DNA from 3 places in the Acidocella aluminiidurans genome. Region 1 is predicted to be linked to each of the others. Evidence: predicted binding sites of a transcription regulator. Region 1 holds the regulator's gene; each other region holds the start of a gene.
What was found. Region 1 encodes LexA, which represses DNA repair genes until DNA is damaged. Its sites were predicted from a motif close to TGTTCTANNTANGTTC; they were not measured.
Positions count from the first base shown of each region.

Region 1 (10,126 bases):
ACGCTTCACGCCAACCTCGTCGCACGGGGTTTCACTGCGGCCGCCTTGTCGGGAGAACTATCCCAGGCTGAGCGTAACGCCGCCTTGTCAGCGCTGCGTGACGGGCGCGCACAGGTCTGTATCGCAACCGATGTCGCCGCGCGTGGGTTGGATTTGCCGGATCTCGACCTGGTCATTCACGCGGACCTTCCCACCAATAAGGCAACGTTCCTGCATCGTTCCGGCCGTACCGGGCGCGCAGGGCGCAAGGGGGTTTCCGTCCTGCTCGTCCCGCCTGCGCGGCGGCGCCGGGCGGAATTGCTCTTGCGGGAGGCAAATGCCCAGGCTGTCTGGGTTGACCCGCCGACGCCGGAGGACATCCGTGCAAAGGATGAGATACGCCTCCTGAACAATCCGCAGCTGCAAGAAACACCCGGCGAAATCGAGCTTGAGCTCGGCCAGAAGCTTCTGGCCCGGAGTTCACCGGAAATCATCGCTGCGGCTTTCGTGAAACTGGCCCAGGCCCATCTGCCACGCGCGGCGAACGTTACGATCCTGCCGCCCGAAGCCCAGCGCCCCGCCCGCGCGCCGCATACCGGCAAGGCATCCCATGGCCCGGTGAGCGAGGGCACTTGGTTTCGCGTGGCCCTTGGCCGCAAACAAAATGCCGATCCGCGCTGGCTGGTGCCGCTGATCTGCAAGGCGGGGGGCGTCAGTAAACAAGAGATCGGTGCCATTCGCATTTTTGAGCGCGAGACCAAGTTCGAAATTGCGGCCCATGCCGCGAGCGCCTTTGCCAATGCGGCGAACGCCCAGACCGAGGCGCGGATCGAGCCCGCCGCCCCGCCGAGCAGCCCCTCACGCGCTCGCACGCAGTTTTCCGAACGCGGCGATTTCAAGACGAAAGCGGCTCCGAAGCCATATGCGCCAAAACCTGGCGGCAAGCTCAGCGAGCAACAGCGCCGGCGGCAGAATAAAGCGTCTCGCCATTGATTGCAGCTGATCCGGCCTCGAAAGGGATCGGATCAGCCAATCAGGCTCTGCGGCACACGCTTAATATTGCCGCATCAGCGCGATCAGGCGACCTTGAACACGGACACGTTCAGCCGGGAAAATTCTCGTTTCATACCGGATATTGGCTGGCTCCAGCGCAATGGACTGCCCTTTCCGGCGCAGACGCTTCAGCGTCACCTCGTGATCATCGACCAACGCGACGATAATCTGCCCGTTTTCAGCCGTATCGCCGCGCCGGATGATCACTGTATCACCGTCCAGAATTCCCGCTTCGATCATCGAATCGCCTTCGACGGTCAATGCGAAATGCTCCCCGGCGCCAAGCATGGAGAGCGGGATTTCGATCGTCTCTTCATTATCGCGCAAGGCTTCGATCGGCAGGCCTGCGGCGATTTTACCGTAAAGCGGCAGAGAAATCGCGGAAGGTTCAAAACTCTCCAGCTCATCTTGCTGCGACAGCCCGCGAGTTCCAAAATGTCCTTGAATCACGTTGGGCGCAAAACCATGCGCCTGCGCCTTGCTCGGCGTTATATCCTGCGGCAGCCGCACCACTTCCAGGGCTCTCGCCCTGTGCTTGTGGCGGCGCAGGAACCCACGTTCTTCCAGGGCGGAAATCAACCGATGGATTCCGGATTTTGAACGGAGATCCAAAGCCTCCTTCATTTCCTCGAAGCTGGGGCTGCATCCGGTCTCGCGCAGATGCCGGTCGATGAATAACAGCAATTCATGCTGTTTCGGCGTCAGCATTGAACATCTCCGAATTTTAAAGCTTCTGGAACAAAGCAACAACAAGGTGATGTTCTAGTTTAGTTCTCGTTTTCGCGTCAAGCGTTACGAATGATCCAAGCGCAGGATCTCCACGTAATGATCCAGCTGGGCGGCCGGTGAAAACGGCACACGGCGGATCAGCGCGTTGGACCGCGCCAAGGCACGCAGCATTCCTGAATCCTGTACCGGCAGCGGTGTTACCCGCATTTCGCCGTCCGCGGTCTTAGCGATCACCGCCCGAACATAGTCTTCCCGCATATCATTGGCCCGCATCGGCGCCGCCAATCGCATGCTTTCAAAGCGCGGCGGTTCAGCGGGCAAACCACACAGCGCCTCGATGGCGGCGCGTAAAAACAACACCGCGCAGACATAAGCGGACACGGGGTTGCCGGGCAGCCCCAACACAGGCAACTCACCGAGTCTGCCAAATATCAGGGGCTTGCCGGGGCGCATCGCGATTTTCCAGAAATCCAGCGCAAAACCGTGCTGGGACAGCCCTTGCCTAACCAGATCATAGGCACCGACACTCGCCCCACCTGTGGTCAGCAACAGATCGGCTCCTTTGGCAGCTAACGCCGCCTGCGCAACCTCGCCAACAGCATCACGCGCAATCGGCAAAACCAGCGGCTCGCCGCCATGGGCTGCAACGAAGGCGCTCAGCATCAGGGCGTTGGAGTTGGCGATCCCCCCGGCGGGAAGCGGCTCACCCGGCAGGGCAATTTCGTCCCCGGTGCAGAGGATCGCGATGCGCGGGCGCCGGTGAACAGCCAGCCAGGGATGCCCCGCCGCGGCAGCCAGTCCGATATCCCGCACAGACAGCCGCGCCGCCGCCGGCAAGACCTCGTCACCGGCTTGTATATCCTGGCCCTTACGGCGGATGTGGAGCCCAACGCGCACGCTTGCTGCAGGCTCCACCAAATCCGCCGCGACGGAGGCGTTCTCCTGGATCAAAACGGTATCCGCACCGTTGGGGATCGTGCTTCCGGTAAAGATCCGAACCGCCTCCCCCGGTCCAACCTCACCCGCGAACGGGTGCCCAGCCGGCGCTTCACCGGTCAGCCGGAGCGGCTTGCCAAGCTCAGTGTCAGCAGCACGCACTGCATACCCGTCCATGGCCGAAACATCACCAGGCGGCACAGTCAGCCGGGAGATGACCGGGCGCGCCAGCACGCGTTCATAGGCCTGTGCCAGCCCGACCATTTCAACGGCCACGGGCTTTAAATCGGCGACAATCCGGGCGCGCGCCTCCTCGACACTGATCATGGTGCCGAAAAATCTCCGCTCTTGCCGCCAGTCTTTCGCGTCAGCCGAATCGCCTCGATCCGCATCGTCTTATCCGCGGCCTTGACCATGTCATAGATGGTCAAAGCCGCAAGACTGACGGCGGTCAGGGCTTCCATTTCAATGCCGGTGCGTGCCGTTGTCCGGGCCGTGGCGACGATCTCGACCGAATCCTGCTCCAGGATTAGGTCAATGCTGATTGCATCGAGTGGCAGCGGATGGCAGAGCGGGATCAGCTCTCCGGTTTTCTTTGCCGCCATAATCCCGGCGATTCGCGCCGCCGCGAGGACATCGCCTTTTTCAGCCTGATTGTCGCGGATCAAGCTGACGGTCTCGGGCCGCATCACCACCCGCCCCTTGGCCTGCGCCTCGCGAAGCGTCACGGCCTTGGCCGAGACATCCACCATGCGCGCCGAGCCGTCAGCGCCGATATGGGTGAGCTGGCTCAATGGCCTAGAAGCGCGTGCACGGCTGCCTCCAGGTCGTCCTGGCGCATCAGTGATTCTCCGACGAGGAACCCCTGCACACAGACTTTCCGCAGCCTTTCGACATCCTGGTTGGTCTTGATGCCAGACTCGGAGATCATGAATTTATTCGGCGGGCAGAGGCTCGAAAGCTGCTCGGTTGTCGCAATATCCGTCACCATGGTCTTCAGATTGCGGTTATTGATACCGATCAAGGGCGTCTGCAGCAGAAGCGCGCGCTCCATCTCTTCCTCATTATGGACTTCCGCCAGAACATCCATATCCAGAGCCCGGGCGAGCCCTTCCAGATCGCGGGCCTGATCGTCCTCAAGCGCCGCCATGATCAGCAGAATGCAATCCGCCCCCATGACCCGGCTCTCATAGACCTGCCATTCATCCAGCATGAAATCCTTGCGAATGACGGGCAGGGAAACAGCCGCGCGGGCCGCCTCCAGATGCGCGGTCTGGCCTTGGAAGTATTTTTCGTCGGTCAGAACGGAAAGGCAGGTCGCGCCGGCCGCCGCGTAGGCCCGCGCCAGCGAGGCGGGCTCGAAATCCGGGCGGATCAAACCGCCCGAGGGCGAGGCCTTCTTGATCTCCGCGATCAGTCCGGCCTGGTCCTGCGCGGCCTTATCCATCAAAGCCCGGCCGAAGCCACGCGTCTTGTCGGCGTCCCTGACCTCGGCCTTCAACTCATCAAGCGGCCTGCGCCCCTGGCGCTCGGCAACTTCAGCGCGTTTATCCGCGCAGATTTTCGCCAGCACATCGTCGATTACAATATTCATGCCTGCTCTCCGGAGACCCGCTTCAACCGTTCCAGAACAGCCAAAGCGTCACCTCGATCTATCGCCTGCGCCGCCAGCTCGACCCCTTGGGGCAGTGTTTCCACCCGGCCCGCCACAATCAGCGCGGCAGCGCTATTCAACAACACCGTGTCACGATACGCGCCTGCTTGGCCCCGCAACAAAGCCAGTAAAGCCGCCGCATTATAGGCCGCGTCTCCGCCTTTCAAGGCAGAGGCCGGTGCTGCGGCAAGGCCCGCATCCGCGGCCGTTACCCCGAATTCCCTGATCTCATTGGCCTTCAGCGAGACCACCTGATTCACATCGTCGAGCACGAGTTCATCCATGCCGGCGCCATGCACGATCCAGGCGGCTTCCGTGCCAAGATCACGTAGCGTTTCCGCTACCGGGCGCAACCAAAACGGGTCATACACCCCCATCAACTGGCGCCGCACGCCGGCCGGATTGGCCATCGGGCCGGTCAGGTTGAACAAGGTTCGGGTGCCAAGCTCCACCCGAACCGGGGCAGCGTGCCGCAGCGCGGGGTGATGGCGCGGCGCGAACAGAAAGACGCACCCAACCTCGCGCAGCACCGCCGATAACCGGTCAATGGGCGGCTCGATCGCAACACCAAGCGCCATCAACACATCCGCGGCGCCTGAGCGCGAGGACAACGCCTTATTGCCGTGCTTGGCGACAGGCACATCGCACGCCGCCAGGACAAATGTCGTCGCGGTGGAAATATTGAGGCTGGCGGCGCCGTCCCCGCCTGTGCCGCAAACATCCATGGCATCCGCCGGCGCTTCGATCGTGGCCATACGCTTTCGCATCGCCGTGACCGCGCCGGTCAGCTCCGCTACCGTTTCGCCGCGTGCACGCATGGCCATCAGCATCCCGCCGATCTGGGCGGGCGTGGCCTGCCCATCCATGACCACGCCGAATGCCTCTTCGGCCTCAGACACGGTCAAGCTTTCGCCCTTACCGAGGCGCGCCAGCACCGGTTTCAGCGAACTATTCACGCAGCAACCGGAACCTTCACCCCTGCGAGATGCAGGAAGTTGCGCAGAATATCATGCCCGTTCGAGGTCGCGATACTCTCCGGATGAAACTGCACGCCATAAATCGGCAGCTCCGCGTGGCGCAATCCCATGATAATGCCGTCTTCAGTGCGGGCCGTGGGCACCAGCACGCTGGGCAAGGTCGCCTGCTGTACGATCAGCGAATGATAACGGGTCGCGGTGAAGGGATTCGGCAAGCCTTCGAAAATGTCGGTATTATCGTGGAAGACAGGGCTGGTTTTCCCATGCACGGGCTGTGGTGCGCGCACCACCTGCCCCCCAAAGGCCTGACCGATCGCCTGGTGGCCCAAACACACACCGAACAAAGGCAGCTTTGCCGCAGCCGCCGCCTGTACCATCGGCAGACAGATCCCGGCCTCATTCGGCGTGCACGGCCCTGGGGACAAAACCACCGCCTGTGGCCGCATGGCCAGAACATCCTCGGGGCTCAACGCATCATTGCGCTTGACCACACATTCAGCGCCGAGATCCCCGAAAAACTGAACGAGATTGAAGGTGAAGCTGTCGTAATTATCAATAAGAAGAATCATCGCTCAAGCTCCCGGCGCGCTGACATAGCGCACGGCGTCCTCGGCGGCGCGGAACAACGCGCGCGCTTTATGCACGCTTTCCATATATTCGGCCTCAGCGTCGGAATCGGCGACAACGCCGACGCCCGCCTGCACATACATGCGGCCATCCTTCACCAAGGCGGTGCGCAAGCCGATACATGTGTCCATCTCGCCATTCGCCGCGAAATAGCCGATGCATCCGGCATATAGCCCCCGGCGCGACGGTTCGAGCTCCTCAATGATCTGCATCGCCCGGACCTTTGGCGCGCCCGACAAGGTGCCGGCGGGGAATCCGGCGATCAGCGCATCCAGCGCCTCAAGCCCCGGGCGCAGCTTGCCCTCGACCGTCGAGGAAATATGCATCACATGCGAAAAACGCTCGATGGCGAAGCTTTGCGCCACGCGCACAGAACCGATTTCCGATACCCGTCCGACATCATTGCGCCCGAGATCCAGCAGCATGAGATGCTCAGCCCGCTCCTTGGGGTCGGCCAGCAACTCTTCTTCCAGCGCGACATCTTCCTCGGTGGTGGCCCCGCGGCGGCGTGTGCCCGCCAGCGGGCGGATGGTCACTGTGCCATCGCGCAGTCGCACCAAGATCTCCGGTGAAGAGCCCACGGCCTGAAAACTGCCGAAATCCAGGAAGAACAGGAAGGGGGCGGGGTTAATCCGCCGCAGACTCCGGTAAAGCGCGAAGGCCGGCAAGGAAAACGGTGCTTCAAAACGCTGCGAGGGCACAATCTGGAACGCATCGCCTGCACGGATATAGTTCTTGGCGGTTTCCACCGCGCCCAGGAACTCTTCCTTTTCCATGTTCGAGCTCTGCTCGATCGGCGCCAGCAAACGCCCCTTCAGCTCCGGAACAGGCGCCTCCAGGGCTTTCGCCAGGTCATTCAGCTTGGCCTCGGCGGTCGCATAGGCTTGGACCGCTTCCACCCCTTGCTTCGGGTAGACCGGCGCCGCCAGGGTCATTTCATCGGTGACATTGTCGAACACGATCAACAGCCCCGGGCGGGTCAGAATCGCCTCGGGAATGCCCATTACGTCCGGCTTCAGCGCCGGCAGATCTTCCATCAGCCTGACCAGATCATAGCCAAGATATCCGTGCAGGCCGCCAATGCCGGGCGGAAGACCTTCGGGCACGTCCATCCGCGTCTCGGCGATCAAGCCGCGCAAATTTTTCAACGGCGCCTCGAAAATCTGGGCGAAGCTCTCCGGTTGGCTCTGGGCCTCCCGATTGACCGAAGCCACCCCTCGTTCACATTTCCAGACAAGATCGGGCGCCAAGCCGATAAAGGAGTACCGCCCGCGCGTCGCCCCGCCTTCCACGCTCTCCAGCAAAAAAGAATAAGGCTGGCCATGCGCGACCTTCAGATAGGCCGCAACCGGTGTCAGCAGATCGGCGATGCCGTGACGCCAGACCAGCGCGCCGCGACCCTGATCATAGGCGGCACGGAAGGTCTCAAAACGGTCTGGCGAAACGGCATTCATGACAAAAGTTCTTTCTTTCCTCACTGATAGATTTGCGCGAACAGCTTCTGGTTCACAGTGACCTTATCGCGCGCCTGCAGTCCGGCCAGAAAACTCCCGCCCAGATCATCCTGCAAGCCCTTATTCAGGCTCTGCTGCAATTGCGCATACATGGCGGGGTCGCTTTCTGGTGTCGGCTGCACCACCTTGCTCAGCGCCGCGACCAGGAAACCGTCCTTCGTCTGGATCATCGTCGCCTGACCCGGCTTCATCGCGAACAGGCTCGGGACGAGTGTCGGGGGTTGATCCTGGGGCTGGGTCTGCCGCGTGTAAGCCGGGCTGGCCGTGGCCGTAAGCCCTTGCGCGCTGGCCGCTTTCGCGATCGGCGTTCCGGTATTCACGGCATGCATGAGATCGGCGGCGATCACTTCCGCCTCGCGGATCTGCTGGTCCTGCTGCCAGGCCGCCAGAACCTTGGCTTTGGCTTGCGCGAAGGCCTGCACCGTAGGCGGCAGCAGCTTCTGCACCGTCAAAGCGTAATAGCTGCCATCCGGGCCGGACTGAAGCTTCGCGGCCTGTCCCGGTTGCGTTGCAAAAGCAGCCTTGACGATGGCGTTGCGCAGATCGTCGCCGCCGGGGATCGGCGCGGCAGAGCCATCCGGCGTCTGCCCGCCCGCATCCAGCGTCCCCTCAACCGCGACCAGACCCAGATTGCCCGGAAGCTGGTCCAACGGCGTCTGCCCGGCGAGCGCGTCCTGTAACGCATCGACATTCTTCGCCACATCCGCCTGAGCCTGCTGCAACTGCAATTGCTGCGTCGCCTGCGCGACCAGTTGCGCCTGATCTGGCCCGGACTGACCGATATCCGTAACTTTGAAAAGATACATACCCTGGCCGCCCGCAATGGGCCCCATCACCTGGCCGGCAGGGGCCGCAAAGATCGCATTCGCCAGCGCCCCGGACGGGATCTGGTTCTGCTGCATCTTGGTCAAAGGCACCGACGTGGCGTGATAGGATTTCGCCAGCGCCTGCATTTTTGCCCAGCTTGCGCCTTTCTTCCAGGCCGCAAGCAGTTGCGAGGCATCCGCCAGATCTTCGACAGAGAGCACATCCGCACTGCGCACCGGCGTGCTCGGGCTGTTTGCCTGTGCCCGCGCAACGGCTGCCTGAACCTGCGCCGGGGGCACCGTTTCCCGCGGCGCCATCAGGGCGGGGGACAAAATGACAAGCTGGATTTTACGATATTCCGGCGAAGTGAACTGGCTCTGATGATTCCGCCAATAACGTTGCAGCACATCGTCGGACGGCATGGCCGGCACCGGCTGCGTGTTGACCGGAACATTTACCAAAGACGCTGTCCGCTGCTCGCCCAGCAATCCAAAAATCTGGCCAAGCATTTCATCCGGCACTTGCGCGCCGTTGATGATTGGCGTGATCAACTGGCGCGAGATCACCTCGTCCTTGATCTCATTGATGAACTCGTTTTCGGACAGGCCATTCTGCCGCAGAACCTGTGCGAACTTGGCTTTGTCGAAGCTGCCATTGCTCTGAAAGGCCGGAATCCCGTCCAGCACCGTCCGCACGGCCGCGTCCGGCACGCCGATCCCGTCATCAGCCGCCGCCTTGCGCATGATTTTCTCGCGAATGGCGGCCGACAAGGCCTGCTCTGCCAATTGCTGCCGCGTCGCCTGATCCGGCGTTTGGCCCTGTTGCTGGTACTGGTTCAACGCGCGCTGATATGCGGCCTGGACGACACTGACATCGACAGGCTGGCCGGCCACGGTCGCGACCGCATTCGGGCTGCCCGCCATCGTGAAGACGTTGGAGACGCCCCAAAAAATGAACACCACCACCAGCAGCGCGAAAAACACACGCGCCACCCAGCTACCCATTAAATTCCGGACCCAGACCAGCATCGTCTCTCTTTACCCCAAACCGCCGCCTCTATAGCTAGGCGTCATGGACTGGGCAATTCAACGGCGCCGGACAAAACGGTGGGAGGAGGCATGAGCCTCCCCCCAGCTCAGGCCACGCCACATGCCAGATACTGGCATGAAGCTGTCGGGCAACTTCAAATAGGGCCTCAGTACAAGCCGCGCAGAGACGCCGCATCCAACAGTGCGCTGGCTGGCGGGCGATGCGTCTTGGCAGGACGCTCACGCGGCAGAAATGCTGGCTTGCGGCCCTCCAGGGCCATCGCCCGGATCAGCAGCATCGAGATTGCGGCAAGCGCCAGAATGGCAAGAAAGAACAACATCGGGAACCCCTCCTCGATTGGAAACGGGCCCATTATGCTGCGCCGCACCATCGAATCAAAAGCGCATTTGCTGCATGGCAGCGCGCCCGAAGCATTCAGCATTATGCAATATTTATCACAACGGAGAGCAGGATGAGGCAGATTATTGCGGGCAATTGGAAGATGTTCGGCAAACGCGCCGATATCGAGCTATTCACGGCGTCCCTTCGCGCCGACGCCCCGGCGCATGTGGACATGCTGGTCTGCCCGCCCTTCACCCTGCTGGACCGCTTCGCCGGCGCCTTGGCTGACAGCAAGATTGCCCTGGGCGGCCAGGACTGCCACCCCGCGCCGGAAGGTGCGCATACCGGCGATATCTCGGCGGCAATGATCCGCGATGTCGGCGCCTCCCATGTTATTCTCGGCCATTCGGAACGGCGCACCAATCACGGCGAAACCAACGCCGTGGTGCGCGGGAAGGCCGAAGCGGCGATCGCGGCGG
Region 1 covers NZ_AP031589.1:3,296,152-3,306,277, reverse strand. The annotation lists gene ACZ46S_RS16280 (DEAD/DEAH box helicase) at 1-972, shown strand, start outside; gene lexA (transcriptional repressor LexA) at 1,033-1,740, opposite strand; gene ACZ46S_RS16270 (molybdopterin molybdotransferase MoeA) at 1,825-3,024, opposite strand; gene moaC (cyclic pyranopterin monophosphate synthase MoaC) at 3,021-3,491, opposite strand; gene trpC (indole-3-glycerol phosphate synthase TrpC) at 3,488-4,291, opposite strand; gene trpD (anthranilate phosphoribosyltransferase) at 4,288-5,307, opposite strand; gene ACZ46S_RS16250 (anthranilate synthase component II) at 5,304-5,897, opposite strand; gene trpE (anthranilate synthase component I) at 5,901-7,409, opposite strand; gene ACZ46S_RS16240 (SurA N-terminal domain-containing protein) at 7,430-9,304, opposite strand; gene ACZ46S_RS16235 (hypothetical protein) at 9,472-9,747, opposite strand; gene tpiA (triose-phosphate isomerase) at 9,778-10,126, shown strand, end outside.

Region 2 (10,126 bases), 1.3 Mb from region 1:
CCGAGGCTTCGGCCAGCAGCTTGGTGTCCGCCTCGATCGCGGCAATCGCCGCTTCCCCGGCCAGCGCCTCGATGCGGCGTATACCGGCCGAAACCGCGCCCTCGGAGACGATGCGGAACAGCCCGATATCGCCGGTGCGCGCCACATGGGTGCCGCCGCACAGCTCGATGGACCAGGCGGATTTCTCATCCGTGGAGCCGCCCATGGAAGAGTCTTTAGTCGGCGCTCCCATGGAGACGACGCGGACCTCATCGCCATATTTCTCGCCGAACAAAGCCATCGCGCCCAGCTTCACCGCCTCATCGGGCGTCATCAGCCGGGTGGTGACTTCGGCGTTCTCGCGGATATGCGCGTTCACCTCGCGCTCCACCTGCGCCAGCTCCTCGGCCGTGATCGGGCGGGGCTGGGAGATGTCGAAGCGCAGCCGGTCCGGCGCGTTCAGCGAGCCCTTCTGGGTCACGTGCGGCCCAAGTGCGCGGCGCAGCGCCTCATGCAGCAGATGGGTGGCGGAATGGTGGGCGCGGATAGCGCTGCGGCGCTCATGATCCACGGTTGCCACCACGGCCTGGCCGACACGGGCCGTGCCGGCCTCGACCACGCCGATATGCACATAGAGCGAACCCAGCTTCTTCTGGGTGTCGGTGATGCGGATGCGCAGATTGTCCGGGCCGGTGATATAGCCGGTATCGCCGACCTGGCCGCCGCTTTCGGCGTAGAACGGGGTCTGGTTGAGCAGGATATAGGCGGTCTGCTCGGGCAGCGCCTCGTCGGTCGGCTGGCCGTCCACCACCAGCCCGACGATGCTGCCTTCGGCGGTCTCGGTGGAGTAGCCCAGGAACTCGGTGCCGCCGAGTTTTTCGTTCAGCTCGAACCAGACGGTCTCGGTGGCGGCATCGCCGGAGCCGGCCCAGGCGGCGCGGGCGCGGGCCTTCTGCTCGGCCATCGCCTCGTTGAAGCCCTCCACATCCACGCTCTTGCCCTCTTCGCGCAACGCGTCCTGGGTCAGATCCAGCGGGAAGCCGTAAGTGTCGTAGAGCTTGAAGGCGACGGCGCCGGGCAGGGCGGCGCCTTGGGCCAGCCCCTCGCTCTCGCTCTTCAGCAGCGAGATGCCGCGGTCCAGCAAAGCGCGGAAACGGTTTTCCTCCAGCTGCAGCGTCTCGGTGATCAGCGCCTCGGCCTGGTTCAGCTCCGGGAAGGCCTGGCCCATCTGGCGGGTCAGCGCCGGCACCAGCCGGTACATCAGAGGCTCCTTGGCGCCCATCATGTGGGCATGGCGCATGGCGCGGCGCATGATCCGGCGCAGCACATAGCCGCGGCCTTCATTGGAGGGCAGCACGCCATCGGCGATCAGGAAGCAGGAGGAGCGCAGATGGTCCGCCACCACGCGATGGCTGATGCGAAACGCTCCGTCCGGGTCCTGGCCGGTCGCCTCGGCGGAGGCCAGGATCAGGGCGCGCAGCGTGTCCGTGTCGTAATTATCGTGCTTGCCTTGCAGGATGGCGGCGAAGCGCTCCAGCCCCATGCCGGTATCGATGGAGGGGCGGGGCAAATCGACGCGGCCATTCGCCCCTTCCTCATACTGCATGAACACGAGGTTCCAGATCTCGATGAACCGGTCGCCATCCTCATCCGGGGAGCCGGGCGGGCCGCCGGGGATGGAGGGGCCGTGATCGTAGAAAATCTCGGAGCAGGGGCCGCAGGGGCCGGTATCGCCCATGCGCCAGAAATTATCGTCAGTGGGGATGCGGATGATGCGTTGATCCGGCAGCCCGGCGATCTTGGACCAGAGCCCCGCCGCCTCGTCATCCGTATGATACACGGTGACCAGCAGCTTATCCTTATCCAGCCCGAAATCCTTGGTCAGCAGCGTCCAGGCATGCAGGATGGCCTGTTCCTTGAAATAATCGCCGAAGGAGAAATTCCCCAGCATCTCAAAGAAGGTGTGGTGGCGGGCGGTATAGCCCACATTATCCAGATCATTATGCTTGCCGCCGGCGCGCACGCATTTCTGCGAGGAGGTGGCGCGGCTATAGGGGCGCTTTTCCTGGCCGGTGAACACGTTCTTGAACGGCACCATGCCTGCGTTGGTAAAGAGCAGGGTGGGATCGTTGCGCGGCACCAGAGGTGCGGAAGGCACGATCTGGTGGCCGTTGCGGCCAAAATAATTGAGGAAGGTGGCGCGGATATCGTTGCTGGTGACCATGTGGGCTGGATTACAAGGCGGACGGGTTTTCGCCAAGCCCGCCCGCCGGCCGGGCGCAAAAAGGGCAAAAGTTTTTGGGGGCGCCCTTTTTTCAAAAAGGGCGCGAAGAGACGAAAGGCCGGACGCCCCCAAAGGGGCGATCCGGCCTTTCGTCACGAAGGGGCGTTTTTGAAAAAACGCCCCTTCAACCCCCAAAAACGTTTAATCCTCAGCGCTGTCCTCGCCGCCATCGGCGGCCATCAGCGCCTCGCCCAGCGTCGAAGACTGATCGCGGATCTTCTTCTCGATGCTTTCGGCCACTTTCGGATTGTCGCGCAGGAACTGCTTGGCATTCTCCCGCCCCTGGCCAATCCGCTGGCTGTCGTACGAGAACCAGGCGCCGGATTTCTCCACCACCCCGGCCTTCACCCCGAGATCCACCAGCTCGCCGGATTTGGAAATCCCCTCGCCGAACATGATGTCGAACTCCACCTGCCGGAAGGGCGGGGCGAGCTTGTTCTTCACCACTTTCACCCGGACATGGTTGCCCGTCACCTCGTCGCGCTCCTTGATCGAGCCGGTGCGGCGGATTTCCATGCGGATGGAGGAATAGAATTTCAGCGCGTTGCCGCCGGTCGTCGTCTCCGGATTGCCGAACATCACGCCGATTTTCAGACGGATCTGGTTCAGGAAGATCAAAGTGGTGTTGGAGCGCGCCACCGAGCCGGTAATCTTGCGCAGCGCCTGGCTCATCAGCCGCGCATGCAGGCCGACATGGCTATCACCCATCTCACCTTCCAACTCCGCGCGCGGCACCAGCGCGGCGACGGAGTCGATCACCAGCACGTCGATCGAGCCGGAGCGCACCAGCGTATCGGCGATTTCCAGACCCTGCTCGCCGGTATCGGGCTGCGAAATCAGCAGATTATCCACATCCACGCCGAGCTTGCGGGCATAGACCGGGTCAAGCGCGTGCTCGGCATCCACAAAGGCGCAGACACCGCCACGCTTTTGCGCCTCGGCCACGGCATGCAGCGCCAGGGTGGTCTTGCCCGAGCTTTCCGGGCCGTAAACCTCGATCACGCGGCCGCGCGGCAGGCCGCCAATGCCCAGCGCCAGATCCAGCCCGAGCGAGCCAGAGGAGATCACCTCGATCGCCTCATTGCCGCCCTTGGCGCCCATGCGCATGATGGAGCCTTTGCCGAAGGCGCGCTCAATCTGCGCCATCGCGGCGTCGAGCGCCTTGTTTTTTTCGAGATCGGGTTTTGCCATCGTCGTCACTGTCGCCATGAAAGGTGCCTCCGGAGCGTCCAACATCGACTCGATTTCTGTCAAACGAGCTTTTTTGCTTGTGGTGGATGCAACCATAGCGTGTTTTCCTGATCTTGCCATAGGGAATCGTTGAATCGCATCCTGGCATGGCGAGAACAAATTAGCAACATATCCGTTAATAATTTGTTCGTATTTTGTTCGATAATTCTGGAGAAAATATTGCAGATACGTAATGTGATTAGAACATATTGGAAACTTCGACTCAGCCGCGTCTTTGATCCATTCCGGGACAGGGTTTGACGGCACAGCGCGTCTCGCCATGCTGAGCCATCCAAAAGCAACAAGGCGAGGAAAAATGAGCCAGACTTATCAAGGTGCGTGTTTTTGCGGGGCGGTGGAGCTGACCGTGAGCGGTGATCCGGAGGCGATGGGCTATTGCCATTGCCGCTCCTGCCGCTCCTGGTCGGGCGGGCCGGTGAATGCGTTTACGCTATGGAAGCCCGAGGCGGTGAAGGTGACCAAGGGCGCGAGCGAGGTGGCCACCTACGCCAAAACCGAGGCCAGTCATCGGCAATATTGCCGCCAATGCGGCGGGCATCTGATGACGGCGCATCCGGGCTTTGGGCTGGTGGATGTGTTCGCGGCCACCTTGCCGACGCTGGAGTTCAAGCCCGGCGTGCATGTGAACTATGCCGAGACGGTGCTGCCGATGAAGGACGGCTTGCCCAAGCTGAAGGATTTTCCCGCCGAACTGGGCGGCAGCGGCGAAACGGCGCCGGAATAAAAGAGCAAAAGTTTTTTGGTGCCGCTTTTTTTCAAAAAAGCGGCGAAGAATTGGGGTGTTTTTGTAAAAACACCCCACACCCCCAAAAACTTTTATAAACTCCCGCCGCGGCGGCCGATGGACGCCCCCAGCCGCAGCCGCAGCGCGTTGAGCTTGATGAAACCCGCCGCATCCTGCTGGTTATACGCCCCGGCATCGTCCTCGAACGTCACCATGCGGGTATTATAGAGCGAATTCGGGCTCTCCCGCCCGGTGACGATCACATTGCCCTTATAGAGCTTCAGCCGCACCGTGCCGGTCACGGAAGCCTGCGACGTATCGATCAGCGCCTGCAGCATCCGGCGCTCCGGCGAGAACCAGAAGCCGTTATAGATCAGCTCCGCATAGCGCGGCATGATGCTGTCCTTCAGGTGCCCGGCCTCACGGTCCAGCGTGATGCTCTCTATGCCGCGATGGGCCGCGAGCAGAATGGTGCCGCCCGGGGTTTCGTACACGCCGCGGGACTTCATGCCGACGAAACGGTTCTCCACCAGATCCAGCCGGCCGATGCCATTGGCTTTGCCGTATTCGTTAAGGCGGGTGAGGATGGTGGCCGGGGAGAGCGCCTCGCCATTGATCCCCACCGCATCGCCATTATTGAACGCGATGGTGATCTCGGTGACCTGATCAGGAGCGGCTTCCGGGGAGATGGTGCGCTGATACACGATCTCATCCGGCCCCACCGCCGGGTCTTCCAGCACCTTGCCCTCGGAGGAGGAGTGCAGCAGGTTCGCATCCACGGAGAACGGCGCCTCGCCGCGCTTATCCTTGGCAATGGGGATCTGGTTCGCCTCGGCATATTCCAGCAGCCTGGTGCGCGAGGTCAGCTCCCATTCGCGCCAGGGGGCGATGACGCGGATATTCGGGTTCAGCGCGTAATAGCCAAGCTCGAAGCGGACCTGGTCATTGCCCTTGCCGGTGGCGCCATGGGCGACGGCATCCGCCCCCACCATCTCGGCGATCTCGATCTGGCGCTGGGCGATCAGCGGCCGGGCGATGGAGGTGCCCAGCAGATACTGGCCCTCATACAGCGCATTGGCGCGGAACATCGGGAACACGAAATCCTTCACGAAGGTCTCGCGCAGATCCTCGATGAAGATCTCCTTGATGCCGAACATCTCCGCCTTCTTGCGGGCCGGCTCCAGCTCCTCGCCCTGGCCGAGATCGGCGGTGAAGGTCACCACCTCGCACTTATAGGTGTTCTGCAGCCAGCGAAGAATGACCGAGGTGTCCAGCCCGCCGGAATAAGCCAGGACGACCTTTTTGACTTTCTGTTCCATGCTGGCTGCTTATGACGCGGCGCGGCCGATGCCAAGGCTTGCCCAGCTCTTTCCCAGGGCCTGCCAGAATAATTTCAGCCCGGTCGCCTGCTGGGCGAGGTAGGAGCCGGAAACCAGCGCCGCGGGGGCGCGGGCATCGCCGGTGGGCAGATATTCGTCGCGGAAATCGGCGGTGCGGAAGATGATGTCCCAGACCGCGAACACCGAGGCGTAATTGCAGCTATGCCGCCCGGCGGCGCGCAGCCCATGATGGAAGCGGTGAAAGCGCGGCGAGACGAACACCCATTCCAGCGGCCCGAAGGAGGCGCGTATATTGGCGTGGCTGAGGCTTTCGATGAATTTCATCGCCATCAGCAGCAGCGGGAATTGCAGCGGCGGGATGCCGATGAGCAGCCCGATGGCGAAGAACCAGAAGAAGCTGATCACATCGTCCAGCAGATGGTTGCGGTCGTCGGACCAGAAGCTCATCTGCGTCTGCGCGTGGTGCAGCGCGTGCAGCGCGTACCACCAGCGGAAGGAATGGGAGAGGCGGTGGCGCCAGTAATCGGCGCAATCCAGGATCAGCGCATAGACCAGGAAGGTGATCAGCGGGTGCCCGAACAGGCCGGGCACCAGACTGTCCAGTGTGGGCGGGATGAAGCCATGCTCGACCAGCAGCCCGGTGGACCAGGTCTGCACCTGATAGAACAGCACGAAGGTGACGATGGGGGTGACGCCGACGCGGTTGAGGAAGGTGTAGAACACATCCACCCACACCGCCTTGTTGTCCGGCCAGCGCTCCACCGGCCGCCAGGCCTCCAGCGGCAGGCAGACCGCGTAGGTCACCAGCACCGCGAACATCCCGTAGACGCAGATCAGGCACCAATCGAAGGCGAGATCGTCCCAGGCCATCCAATGCAGCCGGAACAGCACGGGCAGCACCAGATACTGGTCCATATAGCCGGCGATGTTGGAGAAGAGACGATCGAGACCCATACCCAAACCCCATGCAGGACTGGCGGCAACCAGCCTTTATAGCGCCCGCCCGCCGCAAAAAGCGAGAGGGCAAAAGCCGTTGTTACAAAGGCTTAAATGCAAGCGCTCAGATCCGCTCGGCGGTGATCCGGCCTTTCTGGCGCAGCATGGTGTTGAGGAAGATGCCATGCGGCGAGCGCCCGACCGGGATGGAGCTGTAATTGCCGCTCACCGGATCGAGGATCGCCACCGATTCCGCATAGCGCAGGCAGATCCAGATATTCCCCTCCGGATCGATGCCGATATCGTCCGGCCCGCCAGGGATCTCATATTGGCGCAGGATCTGGAAGCTGACCGGGTCCAGTGCGGTGAGGCCGGTCCGCCCCGGGCCGCGATTGGAGACGTAGAGGATCTGCTTCCTGGTATCCAGGAAGATATTATGCGCGCCATCGCCGGTGACGACCCGCCGGGTGATCTGCCCGCTCACCGGATCGACCTCGACAAAGCCGCGCCCGCCCATGATGCAGCACAGCACCTTGCCGCGATGCCAGAGCACGCCCGCCGGCGTCTCGCCCACCGTCACCGCCCAGCGCTCAGTCATGCTGGTGAGGTCGAAGGAGACCAGCGTGTTGGAATTCTGCATGGAGTTGAAGGACCAGCGGCTGTCCGGCGAGAAATCCAGATGGCTCGGCCAGCGCCCGGGCTTGAAGCGCTTCACCAGCCGCAGCGTGGCGCCGTCATAGACATCCACGAAATCCAGCCGCAGCGCGTTGACCATCAGATATTTGTTATCCGGCGTGTAGCCGAGCTGATACGGGTCGGCGATGCGCTTGCGGCCCAGCGGCGCGCCGGTGATCGGGTCGAAGATGAAAATCGCGTTGCCCGAGGCATCGCAGATGAAAAGCTGGCCGCGGTCGGGGGTCAGGCACCAATGGCTGGGCTCGCGATAGGCCGGCTCCGTCCCCACCACCTGGCGGCTCGCCATGTCGATGAGGCTGACCGAGCCGGCGGCGGAGTTCAGGACGAAGGCGAGGGGGGGCGTTGCCGCCAGGGCCGGAGCAGCCCCGGCGAGGGCGAGGGGCAGGGCGGCGGGCAGGGCGATGGCGGTGCGGCGTGTGAGCATGCAGCCCCTGTAGACCCGTTTTGTGCGTTTGCGAAGATAGCGCTTACCCACAAGAAGAACGCCGAGGCGGTCCCCGCGATCAGGGTGTTGTCGGTCAGGGATTGCACGGCGAATGCAATGAAAATCAACCGCATCAGCCAGGCCTGCCGGGCCGGCAGCCGCGCCGTGCCGCGCCCCACCCACAGCAGCATCAGCCCGAGCAGCAGCCCCAGCCCCAGCACCCCGCCCTCGGTGCCGATGCGCAGATATTCATCATGCGCGGCGTTGGTGCCGATCAGCCTGGCCAGCGGCGCGCTGAGCGGAATGATGATCTTGCCCGCCCCCACCCCCAGCCGACCCAGGGAGACTGGGTGATGGCGGTCCAGAAATAGGGCCAGACCAGCGTGCGGTTGGACAAGTTGGACGCCAGGCCAAGCTGCGTCATGTCGATGACGCGCAGAAAATCGAGCTGGCTGAAACAGAGCGCCACCAGCGCGGCCAGCGCCCCGGCCAGGGCGAAAGCCCGCAGGCAGCCGCGCTGGGCCAGCAACGCCGCCAGGACGAGGCCGCCCAAAACCAACGGCGAGCGCGCCCCGGTGAGCAGGATGAGGGTGAAATTGATCCCCGTCAGCAGCGCCACGGCCCGGCGCGGCCGTACCGCCAGCTCCAGCACCCCGGCATAAAGCCCCACCAGCGCCGCCCCGGCCAGAAAGGGCGGCTGCCCATCCCCGCCCAGCCGCAGCGCCCCCAGCTCCAGCGTGTAGAACCGGTCCAGCCCCGCCAGCGCCAGCATCGCCGCAACCCCCACGGCGCAGAGCGGGGCGATCATCACCGCCCGGCAGGCGGTTCGGGCGAAGCCCTCATCCTGGCGGACAAAGCCGAACAAAAACGGCGCGGCGGAGCCGATCAGCGACCGCGCCGAGGCCTCCAGGCTCAGCCCCGGATGCAGCCCATGGATCAGCCCGACGCAGAACATCAGCAGAAACGCCAGGGACGGATTGCCCACATCCCGCCGTGGCCCGTAGCGCCAGAGTGCTCCGGCCAGCACCAGCAAGCCATAGAGCTTGAGCAGCCCCGCCGTCGCCTCCAGGCTGCCGGTGGCGGCACTCAGCCAGCCATCCGGCGCGGTGGCCAGCGCCAGCACCCACAGCATCACCGCCTCGCGCGGCCGCGCCAGGGCCAGCAGCACGAGCGGCAACGCAGAAACCACAACCAGGAATTGCAGCATGGCTCGTCATAGCCCATTTGAACCCACCGCGCTTGTGATTTCTTCCCGATGCGCCAAAGATGATGCCCATGAAATTAAACGTTTCCGAGGCCGGCGACGGCTCGCCGCTGGTGCTGCTGCATGGCCTGTTCGGCGCCGCCCGCAATCTCGGCGTGCTCACCCGGGCCTTTTCCGCGCATTACCGCGTCTTCGCGCTGGATCTGCGCAACCATGGCGACAGCCCGCGCGGGCCTGAGATGAATTACGCCATCATGGCGCGGGACGTGGCGGAAACCCTCTCCAGCCTCGGCCTCTCCCGGGTGCGGCTCTGCGGCCATTCCATGGGCGGCAAGACGGCGATGATGCTGGCCCTGCAATCGCCCGATCTGGTCGAGCGGCTGGCGGTGATGGATATTGCCCCGGTCAGCTACAACCATGATTATTCAGGCTTTGTCGAGGCGATGCGGGCCATCCCGCTCACCCCCGGCCTCTCCCGAGGCGAGGCCGACCAGGCGCTCGCCGCCAGCGTCAAGGCCCCGCCGATGCGCGCCTTCCTGCTCAACAATCTGGTGCTGGGCAGCGCCCCGCGCTGGCGCGTCGGGCTGGAGGAGATCGGCGCCAATATGAAAAACCTGTTCCGCTGGGATGATCCGCCGGGCGCCACCCCCTATCACGGCCCGGCTTTGTTTCTGTGCGGCGCGGAATCGGACTATGTCCGCCCGGATTATGACGCGGCGATCCGCCAGCGCTTCCCCCGCGCCGAGATCACCCGCATCCAAGGCGCCGCGCACTGGCTGCATGCCGACAAGCCCGAGCAGGTGATCGCCGCGCTGCAGGAATTCTTCGCGGCATGAGCCAGGATTTCGATGCCATCGTCATCGGCGCCGGCATGGTCGGCGCCTCCATCGCCGCCAATCTCATCGCCACCCATAAGGTGGCGCTGGTGGAGGCCGAGGAGCAGGCGGGCTTCCATACCACCGGCCGCTCGGCGGCGATCTGGATCCGCAATTACGGCCCGCCCGCGGTGCGCGTGCTCACCGGCCTGTCGCGGGATTTCTACAAATCCCCGCCCGCCGATATCGGCACCGACCGGCTGGCGGTGGACCGCGCCATCCTCTATCTCGCCCCGCCCGCGCAGGGCCGGCAGCTGGATGAGCTGATCGCCCAGGATCTCGGCATCGAGGAAATCCCCCTGTCGAAGGCCAAGGCGCTCTGCCCGGCGCTGATCGAGGGCTACGCCACTCGCGCCGGGCTGGAGTCGGACGGGTTCGACATGGATGTGGCCGGGCTGCACCAATATTATCTG
Region 2 covers NZ_AP031589.1:944,882-955,007, reverse strand. The annotation lists gene alaS (alanine--tRNA ligase) at 1-2,203, opposite strand, end outside; gene recA (recombinase RecA) at 2,405-3,454, opposite strand; gene ACZ46S_RS04885 (GFA family protein) at 3,810-4,238, shown strand; gene ACZ46S_RS04880 (argininosuccinate synthase) at 4,331-5,557, opposite strand; gene ACZ46S_RS04875 (sterol desaturase family protein) at 5,567-6,532, opposite strand; gene ACZ46S_RS04870 (YncE family protein) at 6,639-7,634, opposite strand; gene ACZ46S_RS04865 (hypothetical protein) at 7,529-7,960, opposite strand; gene ACZ46S_RS04860 (hypothetical protein) at 7,909-8,841, opposite strand; gene ACZ46S_RS04855 (alpha/beta fold hydrolase) at 8,910-9,674, shown strand; gene ACZ46S_RS04850 (NAD(P)/FAD-dependent oxidoreductase) at 9,671-10,126, shown strand, end outside.
Region 2: a site for LexA is predicted at 3,639-3,654, ahead of recA (recombinase RecA). Genes of this name have one in related genera too.

Region 3 (10,126 bases), 1.6 Mb from region 1:
GGCACGGCCGGCAGGCTGGCGGCCGCTTCGGCGGCGGCGGCCTCGTTGAGGTCGAGAATCGCGATCCGCGCGCCCTGGCTGGCGAAAAGCCGCGCCGTGGCCAGGCCGATGCCGGCCTTGCTGGCCGCGCCCGAGATGATCGCCGTCTTGCCGCTGAGCAGCATGGTTCCTCCAATTTGGTTTTGTAAGGCTGAAGCTGCGCCGATGCGGGGCCGCCGACAAACGCGAACTTTACATCCATGGATGAATTTGGTTCAACCATACCATGCTCAATAAAATCCCGCTTCCGGCGCTGCGTGCCTTCGAATCCGCCGGGCGGCTGGGCTCTTTCACCGCCGCGGCGGATGAGCTGGGCTTCACCCCCAGCGCGGTGAGCCACGCTATCCGCAATCTCGAAGCGGCGCTGGGGGTGAAGCTGTTCATCCGCCGCACCCGGGCGGTGGAGCTGAGCATGGAGGGGGCGGCGCTGATGCGCGCGGTGGAGCGCGGCTTCGAGGAGCTGCGCCGGGGGCTGGAGACGGTCTCGCGCCGTACCCCGGCCTCGCTGCGGCTGCATTGCGCGCCGAGCTTCGCCGCGCAGTTCCTGGCGCCGCGCCTGCCGCATTTCCTCAACGCGCATCCTGGCATCGAGGTGCGGCTGGCCGCCGGCACCGATTATACCCGCTTCACCGCCGATGAGTTCGACGCCGACATCACCTACGGCCCGGTGACGCTGCCGGGGGTGGAGATGATCCCGCTCGGGCCGGAGACGGTGACGCCGCTTTGCGCCCCGCATCTCGCCGGGCGGATCACCAGCATCGCGGATCTCGCGGAGCAGACGCTGATCCAGAGCGACAATAAGCAGGTGCGCTGGCCGGACTGGTTCGCCGGCAACGGCCTGCCCGCCCCGCCGCTGCGCGGCTTGCGCTTCGACCGCAGCTTCCTGGCGATCGCGGCGGCGGTGGAAGGGCATGGTGTGGCGCTGGAATCGACCTTGCTGGCGGGCAAGGAGCTGGCCACCGGCAAGCTGGTGGCGCCTTTGGCCGGATGTTCGCGCAGCATCACCTATGTCGGGCATCATTTCGTCTATCCGACGCGACGCAAAAGCGCGCCGATGATCAGGATTTTTCTGAACTGGCTGAATTCGGCGCTGGCGGAGGTTGAGACAGGCTGAAAATTTGAACCTGAATTTATAAAAGTTTTTGGTGCAGCTTTTTTCAAAAAGCTGCGAAAAACATTTCGGGGTGATGACGACGGCGTTGCCTATGCCCCAGCGTTTTCGCCGCTTTTTTGAAAAAAAGCGGCACCAAAAAACTTTTGCAAATTTAAGCGTGGATTTGCGCCAGACGCTTCACCGCCCGCAAATCCTGCAGGAATGCCGCCTGCGCATCAGGAAAACGCAGCAGATAAGAGGGGTGGGTGGTGACAAAAGCCGGCCAGTCGCCCAGTTGCGCCGGGCCGCGCGTCTGGGTGACGGAAACAGGCTTGCCGCCCACCGCCAGTGCCGCGCTCGCCCCCAGCGCCACCACCAGACGCGGCCGCACCAGTTCCAGCTCCTTCAGCAGCCACCAGCGATAATGCTTGATCTCGCCGGTGGTCGGCGATTGATGCAGGCGCCTTTTGCCACGTTGCTCGAACTTGAAATGCTTGACCGCGTTGGTGATGTAGCAATCGGCCCGGTTGATCCCGGCCTGCGCCAGCATCGCATCCAGAAGCTGCCCGGCCGGGCCGACGAAACAGCGCCCCTGCGCATCCTCCTCATCCCCCGGCTGCTCGCCGATGAAGGCGATGGCGGGGTCCAGCATCCCCTCGCCCAGCACCGCCCGCGTGCCGCCGGCCACGAAAGGCGGCGAGGCCATGATGATCTGGTTTAATGCCGATAAACTCGTCGGATTTTGCGCCGCCATCGCCGCCACCGCTTTTTGCGGGTCGCGCTTGGCGCTCATCGCCGCCTCGCGGGCGATCATCTCCTCCACCCGCGCCGGAGCTTGCGCCACCAGATCGGGGATCAGCCGCGCCTCGGGCAGATTGCGCCAATATTTGCGGGGCATCTCTTTCTGCATCATCGCGGTGTTCAGCCGCGCCGGGTTGAAGGTGCTTTGGTAATAATCCAGCCAGCCGGACTCGACCGCGTCCGTTTCCGGCACATCGCCGCGCTGACCTGGCGGGCCGATCTCCAGCCGCGTGCCGTCCCAGCGCAGCGTCCCCTCTGGGGTGAGGATGGACCAGACCAGGCTGCGGAAGCGATTGACGAAAAACCCTGAAGTTGCCTCCAGAATATAATGATCCGGCTCGAACCAGGCGAGGAAGCGCTCGCCCTGCTCATCCTCGATCCGGCGGAAGCGCACAAAAGCGTGCATCTTGTGCAGATCCCGCCGCACGGCTTTGGCCAGCATCTCCAGCCGGTGGGTCAGCTTGTCATGGCGCATTTCCAGCAGATGCGGCTCGCCATGGCGCAGCCGCCAGATCATCTCATAGAGCAGCGCATGGCGGGCCGGGTCGCGATGGCAGATCACCAGCCCGATCAGCGCCGCCGCCGCGCGGGGCAGGCTAAAGGCCGGGCCGTCCACGGGCGGCGCGTCACCGAACAGGCTGGCGCCCGTCTCCCAGAACACCTCGCGCGGCTTCACGCCCCGCGCCACCAGCCCGCGCACCGCGGCGCGAAAGCCGGGCAGATCCGCCCCTGGCGCCAGGGCGATGCGCGTCTGCATCAGAACAGGCTCGGCTGTACCGCGAGGCGCTGGCGCAGATCCAGCCGGTCGGTCTGCGCCGGGCGGTGATCCTCGGTGATCAGGAAGGGCAGCATGCGTTTCAGCCCGGAGGTGAGCCGCGCCACATCCGCCAGACGCAGCCGTGAGACGCGCCGCGCCGCGATGATCTTCTCCACCGCCCGCGCGCCCAGCCCCGGCACCCGCAGCAGCATCTCGCGCGGCGCCTTGTTCACATCCACCGGGAACTGGCCGCGATTTTTCAGCGCCCAGGCGAGCTTGGGGTCGATCTCCAGATCCAGCATCCCGCCCTCGCCGCCGGCGGCGATCTCGGTGGCGGTGAAGCCGTAATAGCGCAGCAGCCAATCCGCCTGGTAGAGCCGGTTCTCGCGTTGCAAGGGCGGCGGCTTTGCCGGCAGCGCGGCGCTGACCGCCTGGTGCGGGCTGTAGGCGGAATAATAGATCCGCCGCAGCTTGAAATCGCCGTACAGCGCGGCACTTTTCGCCAGCACCGCCGCATCGTCCGTGGTGTCCGCGCCGACGATGATCTGCGTGGATTGGCCGGAGGGGGAGAAGCGCCGCCGCTCCGCCTTGGCCTCGACGATGCGCTGCCGCATCTGCCCCATCGCGGCGCTGATCGCCGGGGCCTGCTTTTCCGGGGCGAGCCGCGCCAGGCTGGTTTCGTTGGGGAGTTCCAGATTGATCGAAAGCCGGTCCGCCCACAGCCCGGCCTGCTCGATCAGCCAGGGATTGGCCTCCGGGATCGCTTTCAGATGGATATAGCCGGCGAAGCCGTGATCCTGGCGCAGCGATTTCGCCACCAGCATCATCTGCTCCATCGTATAATCCGGCGAGCGGATGATGCCCGAGGAGAGAAACAGCCCCTCGATATAGTTGCGCTTATAGAAGGCCAAGGTGAGATCCACCACTTCCCGCACCGCGAAACGGGCGCGCGGCACGTTGGAGGAGCGGCGATTGATGCAATAGGCGCAATCGAACAGGCAGTAATTGGTCAGCAGGATTTTCAGCAGCGAGACGCAGCGCCCATCCGGCGTGTAGGAATGGCAGATGCCGGCCCCGGTGGTGGAGCCCAGCCCGCTTTTCCCCGCCGCGCGTTTCGGCGCCCCGGAGGAAGCGCAGGAGGCATCGTATTTCGCCGCATCGGCCAGAATCCGGAGTTTCGCGGTCAGGACTGGATCGAGAGAGGCTGTCATGGCGTCGTTCACGTTATGTTCTTAAGACGCCATTCGTCAAGTTCCGAATGAACCGGGACGCGGCGAGAGCCTCGCCTCATCCCAAACGCTCCGCGCCTGTCGCGCGGCGATTTGCCCGCCTCGCCCGATGGCGCTAACCACGCGTCATCCTCCGGGGGCTGACCACCCGGCGGCGGCGCGAGGAGCGGGCATTTGAGTTTCTACTGGGCCTGGATTGCCTTCCATTGGGTTTTCATCACGGTGACGCTGATCCTGTGCGTCGTCGCCTCGATGCCGACGCGCGCCTGGATGCGCCTTGGCGCCTGGGTGAAAGGCCGGCTGACCCAGCGCACCCAGTCCCGGCTGGACGCCGCCCTCGCCGCCGCGCCGCAGCCTTTCACCGCGCAGACCAGCTTTTTCGCCCGTGGCGGCGGGCTGGCGCTGGATGGCGGGCGGGGGTTGGTGTTTCTGGCCATGCCGGAGGGCAAGGTGCTGCGCAGCCTGGTGGTGCCGGCGGCGCGCGTGCAAGGCGGCACGGTGCGTACGCTGGTGGAGAACGGGTTTCAGCAGATCGTGCTGGAGCTGCAGGTGGCCGGCGAGGGCGTCTGGCGCCTGCCCTGCGCGGATATGACCCTGGCCAACGACATGCAAGCCGCCCTGGCCGGCTTTACCATGGCGGCGAAGCGCAGCGACCAGCCGGGCTGAGCCCATTGCGCCGCGTCGATCCGCGCGCATCTTGCGGCTTAAAGTCGTATGGTCTATAGGATGACCATATATCAAACGGGTTGCCGCCCCGCATCATGTTGGACGGCGCTCATACCATTATCGGGATGATGGGGGTATGTCCGCGCCGATGAATATTCTCTCCACCGACAATCCGCTGCCGCTCTACGCTCAACTCTCCGAATTATTGCGCCAGCGCATTCTGCGCGGCATCTTCAAGCCCGGCGACAGGCTGCCCTCGGCCGAGGAGCTGGCGAAGGAATTTTCCCTGGCCCGGGTGACGGTGCGCCAGGCGATCGAGCTGCTGCAGCGCGAAGGGCTGGTGGTGGCACGGCAAGGGCGCGGCACCTTCGTGCAGCGCAACCCGGCCGCCGAGACCAGGCTGAAAGTGCAGACCACGCTGCGCGACCTCGTCACCATGCTGAAGGGCGACGAGATCCAGCTGCTCAACATCTCCGAGGGCCAGGCGGCGCCGAACCTGACCGAGACGGACGGCAAGCCGGCCGCCAATTATGTGCATATGATGCGGGTGCATCTGCGCGAGGGCACGCCGTACTGCGTGATTTCCATCCATCTCGACGAGGCGATTTTCCGCCGCGCCCCGGAGCGGTTTCGCAGCGAGCTGATGATCCCGCTGCTCGCCGCCATGCCGGATATCGAGATCGCCCGCGCCCACCAGACCCTGACCATCGGCAGCGCCGATCCGGAGGCCGCCGCCTTGCTGAAATTGCGGGTGAATGCGCCGGTCGCGCATGTCCGCCGGGTTTTCGCGGCGCCGGATGGCACGGTGATCTATCTGGGCGAGGTGATCTATCGCGGCGATCTCGTGCAGCTGGAGATGGATCTGGTCTCGTGAGCGCAACGCCCCGCATCGCCGCGCTGCGGGCCTTCGTCTATCGCTGCCCGATCGAAACGCCGGTGACCACCTCCTTCGGGGTGATGTTTGACCGGCCGATGGTGGTCGTGGAGGTGGAGGATGAGGAGGGCGCCATCGGCTGGGGTGAGATCTGGTGCAATTTCCCCGCCATCGGCGCCGAGTATCGGGCGCGGATGGTGGAGCGGGTGCTGGCGCCGCTGGCGGTCGGCCAGGAGAGCGTGCCGGAGGCCGTCTTCGCGCATCTGAGCGCGCGGACCGCGGTGCTGGCGATCCAGTCCGGCGAGCCGGGGCCGATTGCCCAGGCCATCGCCGGGGTGGATATCGCGCTGTGGGATCTGCGGGCGCGGCGTGCCGGGCAGCCGCTCTGGCGGCTGCTGGGCGGCGGCGATCCGCGCCTTCCGGTCTATGCCAGCGGCATCAATCCGGACCAGGCGGTGGAGACGGCGCTGGCGCAGCGCCAGGCGGGCTTTACCGCCTTCAAGCTGAAGGTCGGGTTCGGCCAGGCGCGGGATCTGCGCAATCTGCGGGATCTGCGCGCCGCGCTGGGCGAGAGCGCGAAGCTGATGGTGGATGCCAACCAGGGCTGGAGCCTGGAGGAGGCGGCGCGGATGCTGCCGCATCTGGCCGGCTTCGGGCTGGGCTGGGTGGAGGAGCCGCTGCGCGCCGACCGGCCCTGGGCGGAGTGGCTGCGCCTGGCCGGGCTGGCCGGCATCCCCCTGGCGGCGGGGGAGAATCTGCTCGGGCAGGAGAGCTTCGCGGCCGCCCTCGCCTGCCGCGCCTTGCGGGTCATGCAGCCGGACATCGCCAAATGGGGCGGGTTTTCCGGTTGCCTGCCGGTGGCGCGCGCGGTGCTGGCGGCGGGGCTGATCTATTGCCCGCATTGGCTGGGCGGCGGGCTGGGGCTGCTGGCCTCGGCGCATCTGCTGGCGGCGGTGGGGGGTGAGGGAATGCTGGAGATCGATTCCAACTCGAATCCGTTGCGCGAGATGAGCTGCGGCCCGCTGGGGCGGATCACCGAGGGCCACGCCAGGCTGAGCGAGGCGCCGGGGCTGGGGATTGTCCCGGACCTGGCGGCGCTGGGCGCGTATCGGGTGGCGCACTGATTTATAAAGGTTTTTGGTGCCGCCTTTTCAAAAGAAACGGTCAGGACCAAAGCCGGACGCCCCCTGAAGGGGACGATCCGGCCTTGGTCACGAAGGGGCGTTTTTGTAAAAACGCCCCTTCAACCCCCAAAAACTTTTGCGACTTTTCAGATCGGGCGTTTCAGAGCTTCAGCACCACCCGGCCCTCGATGCCGCCCTGCTCCATCCGCTCGAAGATCTGGTTGATATTTTCCAGACTGTCCCAGGAGAAATGCGCCGCCACCTTGCCCTCGCCGGCGAACGCCAGCGCCTCTTCCAGATCCTGCCTGGTACCGACGATGGAGCCGCGCACGGTGATGCGTTTGAGCACCGTCTCGAAGATCGGCAGGCTGAAGCGCCCCGGCGGCAGCCCCACCAGCGCCATGGTGCCGTGGGCGCGCAACAGCCCGTAAGCCTGCTCGAACGCCACGGGCGAGACCGCGGTGACCAGCGCCCCGTGAACGCCGCCGCTGTTCCGCGTGAAGCTGGCCAGCGCCTGCGCATCGCGCGCATCCAGCGTCACATCCGCGCCGAGCTGCCGGGCCAGGGCCAGCTTGTCCGGATGGATATCCACCGCCGCCACATGCATGCCCATCGCCTTGGCATATTGCACGGCCATGTGGCCGAGCCCGCCGACGCCCGAGATCAGCACCCATTCGCCGGGCTTCACCTCGGTTTCCTTCAGCCCCTTATAGGTGGTCACCCCGGCGCAGAGCACCGGGGCCGCCGGGCCATCCTCCAGCCCGGCCGGAATCCGGCCGACATAATTCGGGTCCGCCAACGCGTATTCGGCGAAACTGCCATTCACCGAATAGCCGGAATTTTGCTGGTCGGCGCACAACGTCTCCCAGCCGGTGCGGCAATGCGGGCAATAGCCGCAGGCGCTGTGCAGCCAGGGAATGCCGACGCGATCGCCTTCCTTCACCCGCTTCACCCCGCGCCCGACCGCCGCCACCAGCCCCACCCCCTCATGGCCGGGGATGAAAGGCGGGCTCGGGCGCACCGGCCAGTCGCCCCGAGCGGCGTGCAGATCCGTATGGCACACCCCGGTTGCGGTCAGGCGCACCAGAATCTGCCCCTCCGCCGGGGTCGGCACCGGCCAGTCCTCGATCGTCAACGGTTTTGTGAAGTCCCGCACAATGGCGGCTTTCATCGTCTTCGCCACGCGCTCTCTCCTTTGCGGTTGCAGCGAACTTCACTGAATCCCTGCCCGCGCCGCGGCGCCATGACCCAGATCAAGTCCGGCTTTTCCACCCCTCCCGGCAAGCTCGTTCCTGAAGCGATATTGGCGCGTATCAAATTATTGGATAAATTCGATTACAGGTAGAATTGGGGCGGGTCTTGAGATAGCTTCCAACCCTACCGAGAAGGGCGAGAGGGCATTCGGCAAATGGGTTGTGAGCATGTAGAATTAATGCCGTGCCCCGGCCGCCAAACGCGTGTCTCGGTTCGCCTGACCCCATTGCGTGGGGCGCAACAGGCCTGGCACTGGACCGGTTGAGGCGATGCAGATTTCCCAGCCGACCATCCTGATCGTCGATGACAGCCCGACCAATCGCCGCATTTACGCCCGCCTGGCGCGCAATCTCGGGATGGAGGCGCATGTCCGCACCTTCGAGAACGCCCAGCAGGTGATCGACTGGCTGCCCGGCAACCAGGCGGATCTGCTGATCACCGACTATAAGATGCCCTTCATGACCGGCGACAAGCTGGTCGCGCATATACGCTCCTACGACCCCAACCTGCCGGTGATCGTCGTCACCGCCTATCACGACCGCAATTACCGCGTCGCCTGCCTGGAAGCCGGCGCGACGGACTTCCTGCTGAGCCCGGTCGACCATGTGGAATTCGTCACCCGCGCCCGCAACCTGTTGAAACTGCGCGCCCAGCAGCAGAACACCCTGCGCCGGGCGGAAATGCTGGAGCGGCGCCTCGCCGCCGGCGTGCCGATGCGCGAGGATTTCGCCATCGATAGCCGCGAGGCGCTGGCGCAGGTGATCGACAATGTGCCGGCGATGATCAGCGCCGCCGACCGGCATGGCAATTGCCTGTTCGTCAACGCCGCCCAGGCCGCCGCCGCCGGCGAGCTGCCGGGCGAGCTGGTCGGCCAGCCGGTGGATCTGCTGTTCGGCTGGGAGCGCGGCATTTCCAGCCGCCGGCTGGACAAGCTGGTGCTGGAAACCGGCCAGCCGCTGCCCGCCCGCGAGGAGGAGGTGATGACCGCCTCCGGCGACACGCTGGTTTACCTCACCAGCAAGGTACCGCTGCGCGATGCCAATGGCGTGGCGCGCGCGGTGCTGACCACCTCGGTCGACATCACCGAGCGGCGCAATGCCGAGAAGCGGCTGGAATATCTGGCCAATCACGACCCGCTGACCGGGCTGCCCAACCGCGCGCTGCTGCGCGACCGGATCCAGCGCGAATTCGCCCGCGGCCGCCGGGGGGACCAGCATTTCGCCCTGCATTTCATCGATCTCGACCGGTTCAAATCGATCAATGACAGCCAGGGCCACGCCATGGGCGACCGGCTGCTGCGGCGTATCGCCGAGATGCTGGTCGAGCTGATCGGCGAGGAGGATACGGTGGCGCGCATCGGCGGCGACGAGTTCGCGGTGCTGCAATCCAACATCGCCGGGCCGGAGGATACCGCGCGGCTGGCGGATTTGATCATTGCCCGGCTGAATGAGAGCGAGCACGCGCCGGAGGCGCTGAATGTGGGAGCGAGCATCGGCATCTCGATGGCGCCGCAGGACGCGCAGGACGCCGAGGCGCTGATGAAGAATGCCGACCAGGCGATGTATGCGGCGAAGCTGGCCGGCGGCAATATGTGGCGCGCCTTCGCCGCCGAGATGGGCACCAATTCCAGCCAGGTGGTCAATCTGGAGCGCGACCTGCTGAACGCCATCGCGCAGCGGGAATTCGTGCTGAACTACCAGCCGCAATTCGATCTGCGCACCGGCGCGCTGACCGGCGCGGAGGCGCTGCTGCGCTGGCGCCGGCCCGAGGCCGGGCTGGTGCCGCCGGGGCATTTCCTCAGCCTCGCCGAGGAAACCGGGCTGATCATGCCGATCAATGAATGGGTGATCCATGAGGCCTGCCGGCAGATCGGGGACTGGGCGCGCCAGGGCGTCACCGGCTTGCGGGTCGGCGTCAATCTCTCGCCGATCCAGTTCCGCCGCCGCGCCATCGCCAAGGTGGTTGCCGCCGCCCTGGCCGAGACCCGGATCGACCCGCGCACGCTCGATCTGGAACTGACCGAGGGCATTTTGCTGCGCGATGTCGACGACATCATCCCGCAGCTCAATGCCCTGCGCAGCCTGGGCGTGAGCCTGTCGCTGGATGATTTCGGCACCGGCTATTCCTCGCTCGCTTATATGCAGAAATTCCCGCTCGACCGGCTGAAGATCGACCGCTCCTTCATCCAGGGGCTGGCCGAGAACAAGAACGACCTCGCGATCGCGCGCACGATCATCGAGCTGGGGCATATCCTCAATCTGCGCGTCGTCGCCGAGGGGATCGAGACCA
Region 3 covers NZ_AP031589.1:1,733,038-1,743,163, forward strand. The annotation lists gene ACZ46S_RS08790 (SDR family NAD(P)-dependent oxidoreductase) at 1-164, opposite strand, end outside; gene ACZ46S_RS08795 (LysR substrate-binding domain-containing protein) at 266-1,153, shown strand; gene ACZ46S_RS08800 (UdgX family uracil-DNA binding protein) at 1,305-2,690, opposite strand; gene ACZ46S_RS08805 (putative DNA modification/repair radical SAM protein) at 2,690-3,901, opposite strand; gene ACZ46S_RS08810 (hypothetical protein) at 4,094-4,585, shown strand; gene ACZ46S_RS08815 (GntR family transcriptional regulator) at 4,722-5,459, shown strand; gene ACZ46S_RS08820 (mandelate racemase/muconate lactonizing enzyme family protein) at 5,456-6,583, shown strand; gene adhP (alcohol dehydrogenase AdhP) at 6,744-7,766, opposite strand; gene ACZ46S_RS08830 (GGDEF/EAL domain-containing response regulator) at 8,107-10,126, shown strand, end outside.
Region 3: a site for LexA is predicted at 3,907-3,922, ahead of ACZ46S_RS08805 (putative DNA modification/repair radical SAM protein). Genes of this name have one in related genera too.